One region of the Brenneria sp. L4-2C genome, then DNA from elsewhere that is predicted to be linked to it. Evidence: predicted binding sites of a transcription regulator. Region 1 holds the regulator's gene; the other holds the start of a gene.
The links. The regulator PhoB, encoded in region 1, activates phosphate uptake and scavenging genes when phosphate is short. The targets are predictions, from matches to a motif close to CTGTCATAAAACTGNCNNAT.

Region 1 (8,030 bases):
AGCTGGACTGCGGATTGTTCACCGACATTTCGCCCAGCGCCCGCATAATGATATAAGCGACAACGCCGCCAATCAGATAAGCCAGCAGGACGCTGGGCCCGGCCATCTGAATGGCGCTGGCCGAACCATAAAAAAGCCCGGTCCCGATCGCCGAACCCAAGGCGATAAAACGGATATGCCGCGTACTTAATCCACGCTTAAGTCTGGCGGATTGTTGTTCCATAAATAAGCAACCCTGTTAAAAAGAAAAACCACAGACCGTGGTCTGTGGCGTATAAATCAACGATCACCGCGCTATTGATGTACAGTGACTTCCTGACGGCCGCACAGCCGGTCGTAAATCGCCGCCGCCAGCAAAACCAGCAAGGATGGCGGCAGCCAGGCCAGATCCTGTCCGCCTAACGGCAGGTGCAGGCTCCACTCGGGCAACAGCGGTTTGAAGTGCGACGATTTTATCCCATCAATAATGCCGAACAACAGGCTAATCAACATGACCGGGGCCACTACACGCGAGCAGTTATTCCACCATGATCGCGTAAAACTCAGTAAAACCAACACGATACAGGGAGGGTAAATCGCCGTCATCACCGGAATGGAAAGCTGGATCAGATGGCTTAAGCCCAGATTCGACACCACCATGGAAAAACCGCCCAGTATAAAGACCAGCGTGCGGTATGAGAACGGCAGATACTGAGAGAAGAACTCGGCGCAAGCGCAAGTCAGGCCGACCGCCGTGACCATGCAGGCAATGAAAATCAGCAACGCCAGGAAGCTGCTTCCCATGCTGCCGAACGTGTGCTGGACGTAGACATGCAGAATTTCGGCGCCGTTCTGCGCTTCCGGCGCGAGGATACCGCTGACGGAACCGAGCTGGAATAAACTCAGATACACCAGCATCAGGCCGATACCCGCGATAATGCCGGCCCATATGGTATAACGCGTCAGCAGTCTGGTGTCCTCAACGCCGCGCGAGCGGGCGGCATTGACGATAACAATGCCGAACACCATCGCGCCCAGGGTATCCATCGTGAGATAGCCATTCACAAAACCGTTGGAGAACGGCATATGCTGATAGGTTTCCGTCGCCGGCAGAGGCGAACCGGCCGGCCACAGCACCGCGGCGACGCCCAGTACCGCCAGGGCGATAATTTTCAGCGGAGCCAGCACATGGCCCACGGTATCCAGCAGGCGTCCCGGATACAGCGAAATGCCGATGACGACCGAAAAGTAGATCAGGCTATAGATCAATAGCGGGGAGTCGCCATTGCCGAGCAGCGGCGCAAGCCCTACTTCGAACGAGACCGTCGCCGTGCGCGGCGTGGCGAACAGCGGGCCGACCGCCAGATAGCAGACCGTCGCCAATACCAGGCCCGCGTTTTTACCGATCGGGGAGCTTAATGCATCAATACCGCCGCCGACGCGCGCCAGCGCAATAACGGTCAATACCGGCAGCCCCACGGCAGTAAGCAGAAAGCCAACCGCGGCGATCCAGACATGTTCACCCGCCAGCAGACCCACCATGGGGGGGAAAATGATGTTCCCCGCGCCGACGAACAGGGCAAAGGTCATAAAACCCAATGCCATGATATCTTTGGAAGTTAAACGATGACTCATAGTTATGTCGCGTTGCCTGTATAAATCGAGAAAAAGAGGAAAAACTGTGCTGCTAACGACTGCCCATCGTTGTCGACAGAAACAGCGAGCAGATTTATAGGAGTATATTTTTTGGCGCACAGCCATATTGGGGGGCAATTAGAACGTTTATAGCGCAAAAAGACAAGCCGATCGCGAAAAACCGGAGCTTTAAACCAAATTAATCAACACAAGCAACATATAATATTAGTTATCGATAATTACCTGATACATGATTTGTGCATATAGCGGCGAAACATTGCAATAAACTGTAATTAAATTATAAAAAATGCATGATGAAGCCATAAAATAATCTTATACAGCAAAAAATCGCCGGGTGCCTGAGGCATCGCCACAAATCAGGGAAAGGAATGTCTGTCAACTTGGTGAGGGTTTCGTGCGCGCGCCGGGCGCGTTTTTCAACGTCGCTTCCGGCGCGGACGATGTTCAGTATAAAAGCGAGACGATCACCAAACCCGACGGGCTATCTCGACCACCAGCCTCAGCTTATCCCACTGCTGCTCTTCCGTCAGACTATTGCCCTCTTCGGTGGAGGCGAAACCGCACTGCGGGCTAAGGCAAAGCTGGTTGATATCCACAAATTTCGCCGCTTCCGCAATACGCGCCTGCACGCTATCCACATTTTCCAACTCGCCGTTTTTGCTGGTGATCAACCCAAGCACCACCCGCTGATGACCCGGTTTGATAAACCGTAACGGCTCAAAACCCCCGGCGCGTTCCGTGTCATACTCCAGGAAGAATGCATCCACGTTCACTTCGCCGAACAGCGTTTTCGCCACGGGTTCGTATCCGCCTTCCGAAATCCAGGTAGAGCGGAAATTCCCCCGGCACACATGCAGACCAATCACCAGATCGGCGGGTTTATCCGCCAGCGCTTGATTCAACACCTCGGCGTATATGCGCGCCAGTTGTTCGGGATCCTCGCCCCGCTCGCGGATCTGACGCTTTTGATCGTCGGAACACAGATAGGCCCATACGGTGTCATCCAGTTGCAGATAGCGGCAGCCTGCATCATAAAATGCGTGGATCGCATCGCGCCAGGTTTGCGCCAAATCGGCGAAATAGGCGTTCAGGTCGGGATAAACCCGACGGTCTATCGCCTCGCGGCCGCCGCGAAAATGCATCACGCTGGGGCTGGGAATCGTCATTTTCGCCACCGCATCCCCTGCAATGCTGTTCAGATAGCGAAAATCCTCCAGCATCGGATGCCGCGGATTAAAACTCACTTTGCCCGTGACTTTAATACCGTGCGACTTGGTCTGAATACCGTGGAACTGAATCCCCTGCTCCGCTTCATAGCGTTCAACGCCGTTCAACTGCGCGAAGAAGTCAAAGTGCCACCAGCTGCGACGCAGTTCGCCGTCCGTCACCACCTGCAAGCCGGTGGCGCGCTGCCGCTCGACAATGCGCAGGATTTCCCGATCTTCTATTTGCCGCAGTTGCAACGCATCAATCTCGCCGGCCTGATACTGTAAACGAGCCTGCTTGACGGCCGCCGGACGCAGCAAACTGCCGACGACATCGGCGCGAAACGGAGGATGTGTGTTAGCCATGATAGGTCACTCCCGGGTAGCGGTCGGCGCGCACAAGACGCGACGGCCGGCATCAATGAGGTAATGGAATATTCGTCGACCTGCCGCATGCCGGCAGACGGATTGGACATCTGGACGTCTATAATTGAGCGCTATCGTTGCACAGCGCCGCGAGCGGCGCAATGGAATATTTTTCACTGCTGGTGAAAAATATTCATTTTCATACCCCGTGCGAATTCAGCGTCGAGAGGCGCTGTCCATTGCCGCCAGACCAAGCCGGATTTCATGAATAACATTTTCCGTCAGACTGAAGGATTCGCGGTATTCTCGGCCAGAGAGGCAGGCACAATCAACCTGTTCGGCAAGGTAAAGGCAAAACGGGAACCTAAACCATCCTCACTCATGATCTCCAGACGGGCGTCATGGTGGCTCAATGCGTGTTTCACAATCGCCAGACCTAATCCACTGCCGCCGGTCTGCCGCGAGCGCGCTTTATCGACGCGATAAAAGCGTTCCGTCAAACGCGGCAAATGCTCCGCGGCGATCCCCGGTCCGTTATCGCTGACCAGAAACTGCGCGCCTGCCGGCGTTTTTTGCCAGCAAACTTCGATGCGCGTTCCCGCCGGCGTATGGTTGACGGCGTTATACACCAGATTGGAAACGGCGCTGCGCAGTTGTTCTTCATTACCGAACACCTGGAGATTTTCATTTACGCGAAAGACAATCTCGTGACGCGCCTGACTCAACGTCTGGGCCTCGCGCTGCAATACGCGCAGCATCAGCGGCATGTCGACCTTCTCGCTCAGATCGATGGCGGCGGCGGCTTCTATCCGCGACAGAGTTAGCAGCTGTTTGACTAATCCGTCCATGCGTCGCGTCTGTTCCTGCATGGTATTCAACGCCTTACTGCGCAGAGCGCCGTCCAGCGTTTCATCCTGCATCATTTCCAGATATCCCTGCAACACGGTCAAAGGCGTGCGCAGTTCATGGCTCACGTTGGCGAAAAAGTTACGCCGCGCCCCTTCCAACTGGTGCATTTGAGTAATATCGCGCGCCACCATCAGCAGTTGCCCTTCGGAATAGGGCATAATGCGAAACTCAACGTGATGGGCGTTATTCAGTTGCAGCGTTAACGGACGGCTAAAATCCTTGCCTTTCAGATAGGCGGCGAATTCAGGGTAACGCAGCAAATTGAGGATATTCTGCCCGCTGTCTTCCGGCCAGCGAAAGCTAAGCAGGTGCTGGGCCAGGCGATTACACCAGAAGATGGCGCCCTCTTCGGTGGTGATCACCACCGCATCCGGCAGCGACTCGGCTCCGCTGCGAAAGCGTTTGATCAATAACGCCAATTCGCGCCGCCGTCGCCGGTTGCGCAATTGCATCTGATACAGGCCGTAGAATAGCGGTTCCCAGCTCCAGCGCCCGGGAGGCGGCGTCATACTGCGATCGACCCACAGCCAGTAGGAAAGTTTAAGCTGATTGTAAAAGTTCCAGCAGAGTACAATCAGAACCGCTGCCAGTAAAAACCAGGGCAGATAGCCGACGATCAACCCCAACAGGAGCGCTGGCAGACAAAAGAAAGCCAGCTCCAGCGCCAGCCTCTTCCATGATAAACGTTCTAGCACGTTGATGTTTCCCCGCTACGGCAGCCTTCAATAACGCGTCGAAAAACGATATCCCGTTCCGCGAACGGTCTGCACCATTTTATCATGACCGCTGGTTTCCAGCGCTTTACGCAATCGGCGGATATGAACATCAACGGTGCGATCTTCAACATAAACGTTAGTGCCCCAAACGTGGTTAAGCAACTGTTCACGACTGTAAACCCGTTCAGGATGCGTCATAAAGAAATGCAACAGTTTAAATTCCGTCGGCCCCATATCCAGCGCAAGATCTTCCGTCGTGACCCGATGAGAGGAGGGATCCAGACTCAATCCGCGCATTTCAATCACTTCTTCAACCGCCATCGGGGAAATGCGGCGCATCACCGCTTTGATACGCGCCACCAGTTCTTTGGGCGAAAAAGGTTTGGTGATGTAATCATCCGCCCCGACCTCAAGCCCGCGCACCCGATCCTCTTCCTCGCCGCGGGCGGTCAGCATCATAACGGGGATGTCGCGCGTCAGCGCCTCGCGTTTCATATGCTTGATGAATTGCAAACCAGAGCCGCCCGGCAACATCCAGTCCAGTAACACCAGTTCAGGAAAAGGCTCCGACAATTGCATGACCGCACTGTCGTAATCTTCCGCTTCGACAGGCTGATAACCATTCTGTTCCAGTACAAAACAGATCATTTCACGAATCGGTGCTTCATCTTCCACGACCAATATGCGTCTTGCCATTGTTTATCCTGCCGTTAATCATCGTCGCTGTTAGCATGCGCAGAGCATTATGCGTCAGTTTTGTGACAGATTTATGAAAAAAATGCAGGAGCATTTTTCAACGTCACGTAGTGACGGCCCGCAGGGCGAGCCCCATGGATGGGGCGAGTAAAAAAATGCAGGAGCATTTTTCAACGTCACGCAGTGACGGCCCGTAGGGCGAGCCCCATGGACGGGGCGAGTAAAAAAATGCAGGAGCATTTTTCAACGTCACGCAGTGACGGCCCGCAGGGCGAGCCCCATGGACGGGGCGAGTAAAAAAATGCAGGAGCATTTTTCAACGTCACGCAGTGACGGCCCGCAGGGCGAGCCCCATGGACGGGGCGAGTAAAAAAATGCAGGAGCATTTTTCAACGTCACGCAGTGACGGCCCGCAGGGCGAGCCCCATGGACGGGGCGAGTAAAAAAATGCAGGAGCATTTTTCAACGTCACGCAGCATATTTTCGAGCCGATTTCCAAAGTCGGGTATTCGCAAGGACAGGCACGCCTGCGGCTGTTTATACTAGATGCCACAGCGAAGACTTATCGTTCAAGGAGTTCCATGCGTATTATCCACACCGCCGACTGGCATCTGGGGCAATATTTTTACACCAAGAGCCGTGCAGCCGAGCATCAGGCCTTTCTGCACTGGCTGATTGCTCAGGTCGAACAGCATCAGGTGGATGCGGTAATCGTCGCGGGAGATATCTTTGATAACGGCTCGCCGCCCAGTTATGCGCGGGAAATGTATTACCGCTTCGTGGTCGAGCTACAGCGCACGGGCTGTCGGCTGGTGATCCTGGGGGGCAACCATGACTCCGTCGCCACGCTGAATGAATCGCGCGATCTGCTGGCCTGCATGAATACCCAGGTCATCGCCAGCGCCGGCGGCGATCTCGAACAACAGGTGATGGTGCTGGAAACCCGTCAGGGACGGCCCGGCGCCGTATTATGCGCGATCCCCTTTCTGCGGCCGCGCGATCTGATCACCAGTCAGGCCGGCCAGTCCGGCGATGAAAAACAGCAGATCTTGCAGGATGCCATCGCCACGCATTACCACCAGAGTTACCAGTTGGCCTGCCGGAAACGCGAGGCGGCAGGGCTGCCGTTGCCCATCATCGCCACCGGTCATCTGACCACCGTCGGCGCGACCGCGTCCGACTCGGTGCGCGACATTTATATCGGTACGCTGGATGCGTTCCCGGCGCAGGCTTTCCCGCCGGCGGACTATATCGCCCTCGGGCATATCCACCGTCCGCAGCGCGTGACGAAAAGCGAACATATTCGCTACAGCGGCTCCCCTATTCCGCTGAGTTTTGACGAATTAGGCAGCGACAAATCCGTTTGTCTGGTCAGTTTTACGCCCGATCTCCCGCCGGCGATCGAGACGCTTCCGGTTCCCATGACGCAGCCGATGCAGTTGATCAAAGGCAATCTGGCCGATATAGAGCGCCAACTCGCCGACTTTCACGATTATCAGGGGGAGAAAACGGTGTGGTTGGATATTGAAATCACCACGCAGGAATATCTCAACGACATACAAAAACGCATTCAGGCGCTAACCGATGACCTGCCCGTCGAAGTGCTGTTGTTGCGCCGAGCTCGTGAACAGCACATGCAAACCATCGTGCGGCAGGAGAAGGAAACGCTGAACGAGCTGACGGTGCATGATGTTTTTGAACGGCGGCTGGCGACGGCCGACGATCTGGAGGAAAGTCGTCAACAGCGCGTGCGCGTGCTGTTCGATCAGGTTATTGAAGAATTGGCACAGGATGAGCGCGCCGAATGAAAATACTCAGTCTGCGATTAAAAAATCTCAACGCCCTGCAAGGCGAATGGAAAATCGACTTCACCCGCGATCCCTTTTCCAGCAACGGCCTGTTCGCCATCACCGGCCCGACCGGCGCGGGGAAAACCACGCTGCTGGACGCCATTTGTCTGGCGCTGTATCACGAGACGCCGCGGTTAAAAAGCATCTCCGCCAGCCAGAACGAATTGATGACCCGCAACGCCGCGGACTGCCTGGCCGAAGTGGAGTTCGAGGTCAAAGGCGTCGGTTATCGCGCGTTCTGGAGCCAGCGCCGGGCCAGAAATTCCCCCGACGGCAACCTGCAAACGCCGAAAGCGGAACTGGCGCTGATGGCTGACGGCAAAATACTGAGTGAAAAACTCACGGAAAAGCTGAGCATGACCGCCGAAATCACCGGACTGGATTTCGGCCGATTCACCCGTTCGATGATGCTGTCGCAGGGGCAATTCGCCGCCTTTCTGAATGCGGATGCCAACGACCGCGCCGAACTGCTGGAAGAACTGACCGGCACGGATATTTACGGCCTGATTTCCGAGCGCGTTTTCGACCGCCACAAACAGGCCAGAATCGCGTTGGATACGCTACAGGCGCGCGCATCCGGGATTGAGTTATTGAATGACGAGCAGCGCCAGTCGCTGGAAACGCAGTTGTCATCATTAACGCAGCAGGAGCAA
Region 2 (8,030 bases), on a different contig from region 1:
GACCGACGGCGCGCATCAGATCAATGAAATGCCGGGCATCAACGACGACATAAGATCCATAGCCTCGGGGCTGCGTTTGCGCGAAGACGACCGCCGGCCGGTCTTTTACGTTGGCGACGCCTCTAATGGACTGACTCCATCGTTCAGGCGCAGGCGTCGGCATGAGTCGTTGCAGCGCGATGTCCGTCGGCATTGAGATATCGCGAGGCGTCGACGAACAGTAAACCCTGGCGTCGCGCGTTACGCCCAGCACGCGAAAATAGGAGAATACCGCGCCAAGCTGTTGCAGGTCAGTACGAATTGCGCTGCAAGGCTGACCGGCTAAATGATCCAGTTCGTCCACCATCGACCATGCCTGGGCGGCGATGTGATCGGCATGAAACATAATGATTTGCGCCGTCGATTCCAGGTCTCGTTTTACCATTATCCGGGATTCAACAAAGGTAAACAGCAACCCAAGCAGTAGCGGTGCGCTCGCCGTCAGTAATAGCGGCCAATGACGTTTATGCTTCTTGCCATGTCTGGAAATCATCCGCATCTCCTTTGTCGCGGATCCAATACCTTGGATGAGGATACGTGAGTCGCCAGCGCTGGCAAGCCTGCATAAGCAGTAAAATTAGTTGTTTTTACTGCTTATTTATTGTGCGATGCAAATAAGTCGCTGCTGTAAAATCTCCTCCTTTCCCGCTGCGGCGATGGGATTTAACCCTTAACGGTTCTGTTTCGCGTAAGGCAGCGCCTGCGCGCAGGCCCAGGCTGAACTCCAGGCCCACTGGAAATTGTAGCCGCCCAGCCACCCGGTCACATCAACCACTTCGCCGATAAAGTACAGTCCCGGCACTTTACCGGCCTCCATGGTTTTTGACGACAGCTCCCGGGTATCCACGCCGCCCAGGGTGACCTCCGCGGTGCGGTAACCTTCGGTGCCGTTGGGCTGAACCCGCCATTGTCCCAAGCTCTGCTCGAGTTGCCGTTGTTGCGCGCCGTTAAGCTGTTTTAACGTGACATCCGGCACCTGTCCCAGGGTTTGCAGGCACTCGACCAGCCGTTTGGGAAGCCACTGCGCCAGCGTGTTTTTCAGGCTCTGGTTGGGGTGAGCCGATCGTTCATCATTAATCAGCGTCGCAATATTCCGATCCGGCAGTAAATTGATGGTGACGAATTCGCCGGCCTGCCAATAGCTGGAAAGTTGCAGCACCGCCGGGCCGGAAAGCCCCCGGTGGGTAAACAGAATATTTTCGCGAAATGTTACGCCATTTTCCGCGGCGATTGTCGCCGGTACCGAAACGCCGGAGAGCGTCTGCAAATGCGCCAGCAACGGCTTATGCAGGGTGAAGGGTACCAGCGCGGCGCGCGTGGGCAGCACGTTTAACCCAAACTGGCGGGCGATTTGATAACCGAAAGGCGTCGCGCCCAGACCCGGCATGGACAGGCCGCCGCTGGCGATCACCAGCGCGGCGCTATGCAGCGCGACGCCGTTGGCTAATTGCAGGATAAACGCGTCGCCCGCTTTTTCCACCGCGGTCACTTCGCTGCGTAAGCGGATCGTGACGTTAGCCTGCTCGCATTCTTGCACCAACATATCGACGATCTGTTGGGCCGAGTCGTCGCAAAATAGCTGACCGAGGGTTTTTTCGTGGTAGGCGATATGGTGGCTGTTCACCAGGCTGATGAAATCCCATTGGGTATATCGCGCCAGCGCGGACTTGCAGAAGTGGGGATTTTGAGAGAGGTAGGCCGCAGGCTCGGCATACATATTGGTAAAGTTGCAGCGCCCCCCGCCGGACATCAGGATTTTACGGCCGGGTTTTTTACCATTGTCGAGCAACAGAACGCGTAACCCACGCTGTCCGGCCTGTGCGGCACAGAATAATCCCGCCGCGCCGGCGCCGATGATGACAACGTCAAACTGTTCCACAATGATTTCTCCGATTGGGGTTTTGCGTGATCTTTAGCCTGAAATAGGGCGCGCTGAGCGTCTTCAGGGCGGCAAATTGTAGTGTCCGTTTCCGTCAGATACTAGCGTAACAATTTACGTTATTTGGTAAAAAACTATAACTATATGATTTTTATCGATAAACTATCAGGTCTGCTATGCGCCGTGGCAAACCAAGTCAAAAAAATGTCATTTTTCTCTTTTCCCCGCCCCCGCTTGTCGCGGATAATGCGCCGCGTTCATGACCACTAAATGGCCTAACGCTTATGCTACATTTATTTGCCGGACTGGATTACTACACCGGCCTGATGTTGATACTGGCTTTGTTGTTTGTATTGTTCTATGAAGCTATTAATGGCTTTCACGATACGGCCAATGCCGTCGCTACCGTTATTTATACTCGCGCAATGAAAGCGCAGTTCGCTGTCGTCATGGCGGGCATCTTTAACTTTCTGGGCGTGTTGCTGGGCGGGCTAAGCGTTGCTTACGCCATCGTTCACCTGCTCCCTACCGATTTATTGCTGAATGTCAGTTCGGCGCATGGTCTGGCGATGGTCTTTTCCATGCTGCTGGCCGCCATTATCTGGAACCTCGGCACCTGGTATTTCGGGCTCCCCGCTTCGAGCTCGCACACGCTGATTGGCGCCATCATTGGTATCGGTCTGACCAATGCCTTATTGACGGATACCTCTGTGGTGGATGCGCTCAATATTCCCAAAATGGTCAGCATTTTCCTGTCGTTAATCTTGTCGCCGATCGCGGGGATGGTTATTGCGGGCGTGATGGTGTTTTTATTACGTCGTTTCTGGAATAGCAGTAAAAAACGTAAACGCGTACACCTTACGCCAAACGATCGTGAAAAGCAGGATGGCAAACGCAAGCCGCCGTTCTGGACGCGCACCGCGCTGATTTTATCGGCTATCGGGGTCAGCTTTTCACACGGCGCCAACGACGGTCAGAAAGGCATCGGTCTGATTATGCTGGTCTTGATCGGCGTGGCGCCGGCCGGATTTATCGTCAATATGAATGCGTCCGGCTATGACATTAGCCGTACCCGCGATTCAGTGGTTAACCTACAGGAATATTATCATCAGCATGGCGCCGCGCTGGGACATGTTATTGATCTGTCGCCGCCGCTGATTCCGACGGAGGAAAAAACCATTCCGGCCGATGAGAGCGGCGCGACGGAATTCTACTGCGATAGCTCCCGCGTCATGGTGGCTATCGATCAGACTCAGAGCCTGCTCAATAACCTGAAAAGCTACGAGCAGTTAACTGCGGATGATCGCGGCAAGGTGCGCCGGTTGCTGATGTGCATTGCCGATACCATGGATCGGATTATCAAGCTGCCGGAAACCGAGGCTGATGACAAACGTTATCTGAGCAATCTGCGTAAGGATCTGTTGCAGACCGTCGAATATGCGCCGATTTGGATCATCATCGCCGTCGCGCTGGCGCTGTCACTGGGTACCATGGTGGGCTGGAAGCGCGTGGCGACCACCATCGGCGAGAAGATCGGCAAGCGCGGAATGACTTACGCGCAGGGCGTCTCGGCGCAGGCCACCGCCGCCTTGTCGATAGGCGTCGCCAGCTATACCGGGATGCCGGTATCCACCACTCACGTGTTGTCGTCCGCGGTAGCCGGGACGATGATCGTCGATGGCGGCGGCGTTCAGGGGAAAACGGTGAAAAATATCCTGCTGGCCTGGGTACTGACGTTGCCGGTTTCGTTGGTCTTGTCGGGTTCGCTGTATTGGCTGGCGTTAAAGCTGATCTAGCGATGGGCGAGGCGGTTGATTAAGACCGTCGGCGTCGTTCCCGTTCAGGCGGGAAGCCGGCGGCATAAAAAAAGGCGATTCTTAACGGATCGCCTTTTTATTGTCGATACAGTTCATTTTTTCAATACCAAATCATCATCGCTATCAGGCTGATAACCACTAATCCACACAACGCGGTAGTCAGCAGAAATTGCCCCCGTACCCTTTCGCAGCGGCGCACAAATTCAGGATCGTGGTGCTCAAGATAACGCTGCGCGTAAATATAGCGCACCAATCTGATTTGTTTGCTTGGCTGACCATGTGATGTGAAGAATCCTCCGCCATCCACGTACTGATAAAGCAACGGATCGCAATCACGTAATACCAGAAGTAATACACGTAATGAGGAATAATATCGCGCCATATTGATGATGCAGACAACACATAAAGCCCAGAAAAGCGCAAATGTACTGATCATGCTTCCCTCCCGGTAAGAGTCATATTCGTCAGCGACCCTGGTATAAACCCACGGCACTTCTGCGAATATTTATGCCACACGTTCTTCACGTGATTTTATCGTGTGACCGGACGACTAACGCATCACGGTTAACCCCATTGTTATTTCTCCCCTGAGAGGGTCAGACAGGCCGCTCCCCTCACTTTTATTGTAGAAGAGGAATGTCTCTTTTTTCTACAGCTACAGGAAAATCGACGCATTAGACGACTTTCTCTGCCTTAGTGCGCTTATTTGAAGCATAAACACGGCATCTTTGCGGTAAATGTAAGGGCTTTCTACTAAACTACCCCATAATATTGACAGGATTGAAAATAGGTCTTTAATGGAAGAATCAAGATGTTAGCTACCCAAGGATCTGATTATTTCCTATGCCGTTTTGTTAAAATATATCGTTGTGATCTGCTGAACATACCGTGGCGCGGCAAGGTGCTATCCTATAAATCGCTATTAAGTATCAGATTGGCAGCAGAAAATCTGCTGACCTAATCTTAGCCTTTACGGAAGGAGTCTTATTATGGCTTACAAACATATCCTTATTGCTGTTGACCTTTCTCCGGAAAGTAAAGTGTTAGTGGAAAAAGCCGTCTCTATGGCCAGACCCTATAACGCGAAAGTATCTTTGATTCATGTCGATGTGAATTACTCCGATCTGTATACCGGGCTTATTGACGTCAACCTGGGGGATATGCAGCAACGCATCTCCGAAGAAACCCAGCATGCGCTGCTTGAGCTTTCTCAGAACGCCGGTTACCCCATTACTCAGACATTGAGCGGCAGCGGCGATTTGGGGCAAATTCTGGTTGATGCCATCAAAAAGTACGATATGGACCTGGTACTCTGCGGTCACCATCAGGATTTCTGGAGCAAACTCATGTCCTCCGCGCGCCAATTGATTAATACGGTACATATCGATATGTTGATCGTTCCGTTGCGGGATGAAGAAGAAGAAGAGTAAAACCCGATCGCGGAATAAAACAGTAAAAGGCATGGCTTATCAGCTATGCCTTTTGTCATATAATAGAAATCGTATCGATTCCTCTCGTCATTTCCATTCCGACAGTCGCCGCATCGCAGAAAGTGAGCGAGTACGCAATTCCGGCAGATATTTTTATGTAGCGCGGATGTCGGCGGCCAAATAGCGGCCGGTATAGCCTGCCATATGTTAAATAAATGTTATTTTAATGTTTGTATTTGGTTTATTTATGACCTGGGTGTAGTGGTAATATTACTACCATCATTTTATTTAACACAAATTTAACTAAATAAGTGATATAATTTATCATAAATGTTCATTGATCACATTTATGTAACTTCAGCTACGTAACCTCTTCCATTTCTTTGTAATCTTCAACGGTGGAGAAACCCCCACCCTACAGAGAAGAAAAGGTAGAGCTATGAAATCTAACCTCGCATTACTTAAGGCATGTGCGGTTTCTGTTTGCATGCTGGCAACAATCCCTTCTTTCGCCGCGGAAAAATATGAAATCGCCGTGGTGGCCAAGGTCACCGGTATTCCCTGGTTTAACCGTATGGAAGTGGGCGTGAAGGAAGCGGCGCAGAAGCTCAACGTTAACGCTTACCAAACCGGCGCATCCACCCCGGATCCGGCCGCACAGGTGAAAGTGATTGAGGATCTGATCGCCAAGAACGTCAACGCCATTATTGTGGTGCCAAACGATGCCAGCGTGCTGGAGCCGGTGCTGAAGAGGGCCAGAGACAGAGGCATTGTGGTGCTGACGCATGAATCCCCGGACCAGCAGATCGGCCAGTGGGATATTGAAACCATCGACAGCGAGAAGTACGCGCAGGCGAATATGGATGAGCTGGCGCAAAGCATGGACGGCAAGGGCGGCTACGCCATTTACGTCGGCTCGCTGACCGTCCCCTTGCATAACGCCTGGGCGGATTACGCCATTAAATATCAGAAAGAAAAATACCCGGAGATGTTTGAAGTCACTTCGCGTTTGCCGGTGGCGGAAAGCATCGACAGATCGTTCTCCACGACGCAGGAGTTGATCAAAACCTACCCGCAGATGAAAGGCATTATCGGCTTTGGCTCACTGGGGCCGATCGGCGCAGGCCAGGCGCTGTCCAGGAAACGCGGCGGCGATAAGATTACCGTGGTGGGGATCGCCATGCCGTCTCAGGCCGCGCCTTACCTGATACGCGGCGATATCAAAAAAGCGCTGTTGTGGGATCCGAAAGATGCCGGTTATGCCGTCGTGACGGTGGCGGAGCAATTGTTGCGCGGTCAGCCGGTCACCGCCGATCTTGAGATTGAGGGACTGGGTAAGGCGGATGTCGACATGGACAACAAGGTTATTCGGTTTAATAAAATTCTGGAAGTCACTAAAGATAACGCTAAATCACTCGGCTTTTAATTGTCGTTAATTCGCCATGCCAGGGAAATTTAACTCATGCCGGGACACGGAATAGCGTGTCCCGCGCTTCAGTCGCTGCAAGAATAAGTTCGTACAGGTTAACGTTATGACATCATCCACCGCATTTATCACGCTGGAAAATATCAGTAAGAAATTTCCCGGCGTGCTGGCATTGGACCAGATCAACCTGACTCTGAATAAAGGCGAGGTACATTGCCTTGCCGGCCAGAATGGCTGCGGCAAAAGCACCATTATTAAAATTATTTCCGGCGTTTATCAGCCTGAAAAAGGCGCCGATATCGCGCTGGACGGTAAATTATTTCATTCCCTCACGCCGCAGCTCTCAGGCCATTACGGCATCCAGGTGATATATCAGGATCTATCGTTATTTCCTAATCTGACGGTGGCGGAAAATATCGCCATTCACCGTTATTTACCCGGCGGTCATTTCTGGGTCAGTAAAAAAGCGATGCGTCAGATTGCGCTGGACGCGATGGCGCGCGTCGGCGTACGCATTGATGCGGATAAAAAGGTGGAGAAGCTCTCCATTGCCGATCGCCAACTGGTGGCTATCTGTCGTGCTATCGCGGCCGATGCGCGGCTGGTGATTATGGACGAACCCACGGCCTCGCTGACGCGCCAGGAGGTGGACGGCCTGTTGCGCGTGGTCAATGAACTGAAGGCGGCGGGCATCTGCGTGGTGTTCGTCAGCCACCGTCTGGACGAGGTGATAGAAGTGGCTGACCGCATCAGCGTGATGCGCGACGGCAAACTGGTCGGCACCTGGCTGGCCGGCGAGCTGGATAGCCAGGAGCTGGCGTTCCTGATGACCGGCCAGCGCTTTCACTACAGCCATCTGCCGGCGCGTCCGGCGGCGGAGAGCACGCCGCTGCTGGAGGTTCGTCGCCTCAGCCGACCCGGTAAATACCATGATATCAATCTTGCGCTGCACGGCGGCGAGATTGTCTCGATTGTCGGCCTGCTGGGTTCCGGGCGTACCGAACTGTGCCTCAGCCTGTTCGGCATGACGCAGCCGGCAAGCGGTGAAATCCGGGTGTCGGGCCAACCGGTGCGGCTGCGCAACAACCGCGAGGCGGTGCGTCACGGCATCGGCTACGTCTCCGAGGATCGTCTGACCCAGGGGCTGATTATGGAACAGTCGATCTATGACAATACCATCGTGACGGTATTCGACCAGCTGCACACTCCGTTCGGGCTGCTGGATCATCAAAAGGCCGGCGCGCTGGTCGAGCGGCTGATTCGCGAGTTGAACATCAAGGTGTCCGACAGCGCGCTGCCGGTGAAAACGCTGTCCGGCGGCAACGCTCAGCGCATCGCCATCGCCAAATGGGTGGCGACGCAGCCGAAAATCCTGATCCTCGATTCGCCGACGGTCGGGGTGGATATCGCCAACAAAGAGGGGATCTATCAGATCGCCA

Region 2: a site for PhoB is predicted at 2,112-2,131, ahead of pitA (inorganic phosphate transporter PitA). Genes of this name have one in related genera too.

Annotation. Positions count from the first base shown of each region.
Region 1 is NZ_JBEIAC010000003.1:263,206-271,235, forward strand. Features, by position in the region: gene proY (proline-specific permease ProY) at 1-223, opposite strand, end outside; gene brnQ (branched-chain amino acid transport system II carrier protein) at 295-1,614, opposite strand; gene ABRZ26_RS07310 (cobalamin-independent methionine synthase II family protein) at 2,100-3,206, opposite strand; gene phoR (phosphate regulon sensor histidine kinase PhoR) at 3,488-4,810, opposite strand; gene phoB (phosphate response regulator transcription factor PhoB) at 4,838-5,527, opposite strand; gene sbcD (exonuclease subunit SbcD) at 6,109-7,335, shown strand; gene ABRZ26_RS07330 (AAA family ATPase) at 7,332-8,030, shown strand, end outside.
Region 2 is NZ_JBEIAC010000015.1:43,612-51,641, forward strand. Features, by position in the region: gene ABRZ26_RS18515 (EAL domain-containing protein) at 1-532, opposite strand, end outside; gene ABRZ26_RS18520 (BaiN/RdsA family NAD(P)/FAD-dependent oxidoreductase) at 710-1,918, opposite strand; gene pitA (inorganic phosphate transporter PitA) at 2,203-3,714, shown strand; gene uspB (universal stress protein UspB) at 3,836-4,171, opposite strand; gene uspA (universal stress protein UspA) at 4,725-5,165, shown strand; gene ABRZ26_RS18540 (autoinducer 2 ABC transporter substrate-binding protein) at 5,605-6,591, shown strand; gene ABRZ26_RS18545 (sugar ABC transporter ATP-binding protein) at 6,698-8,030, shown strand, end outside.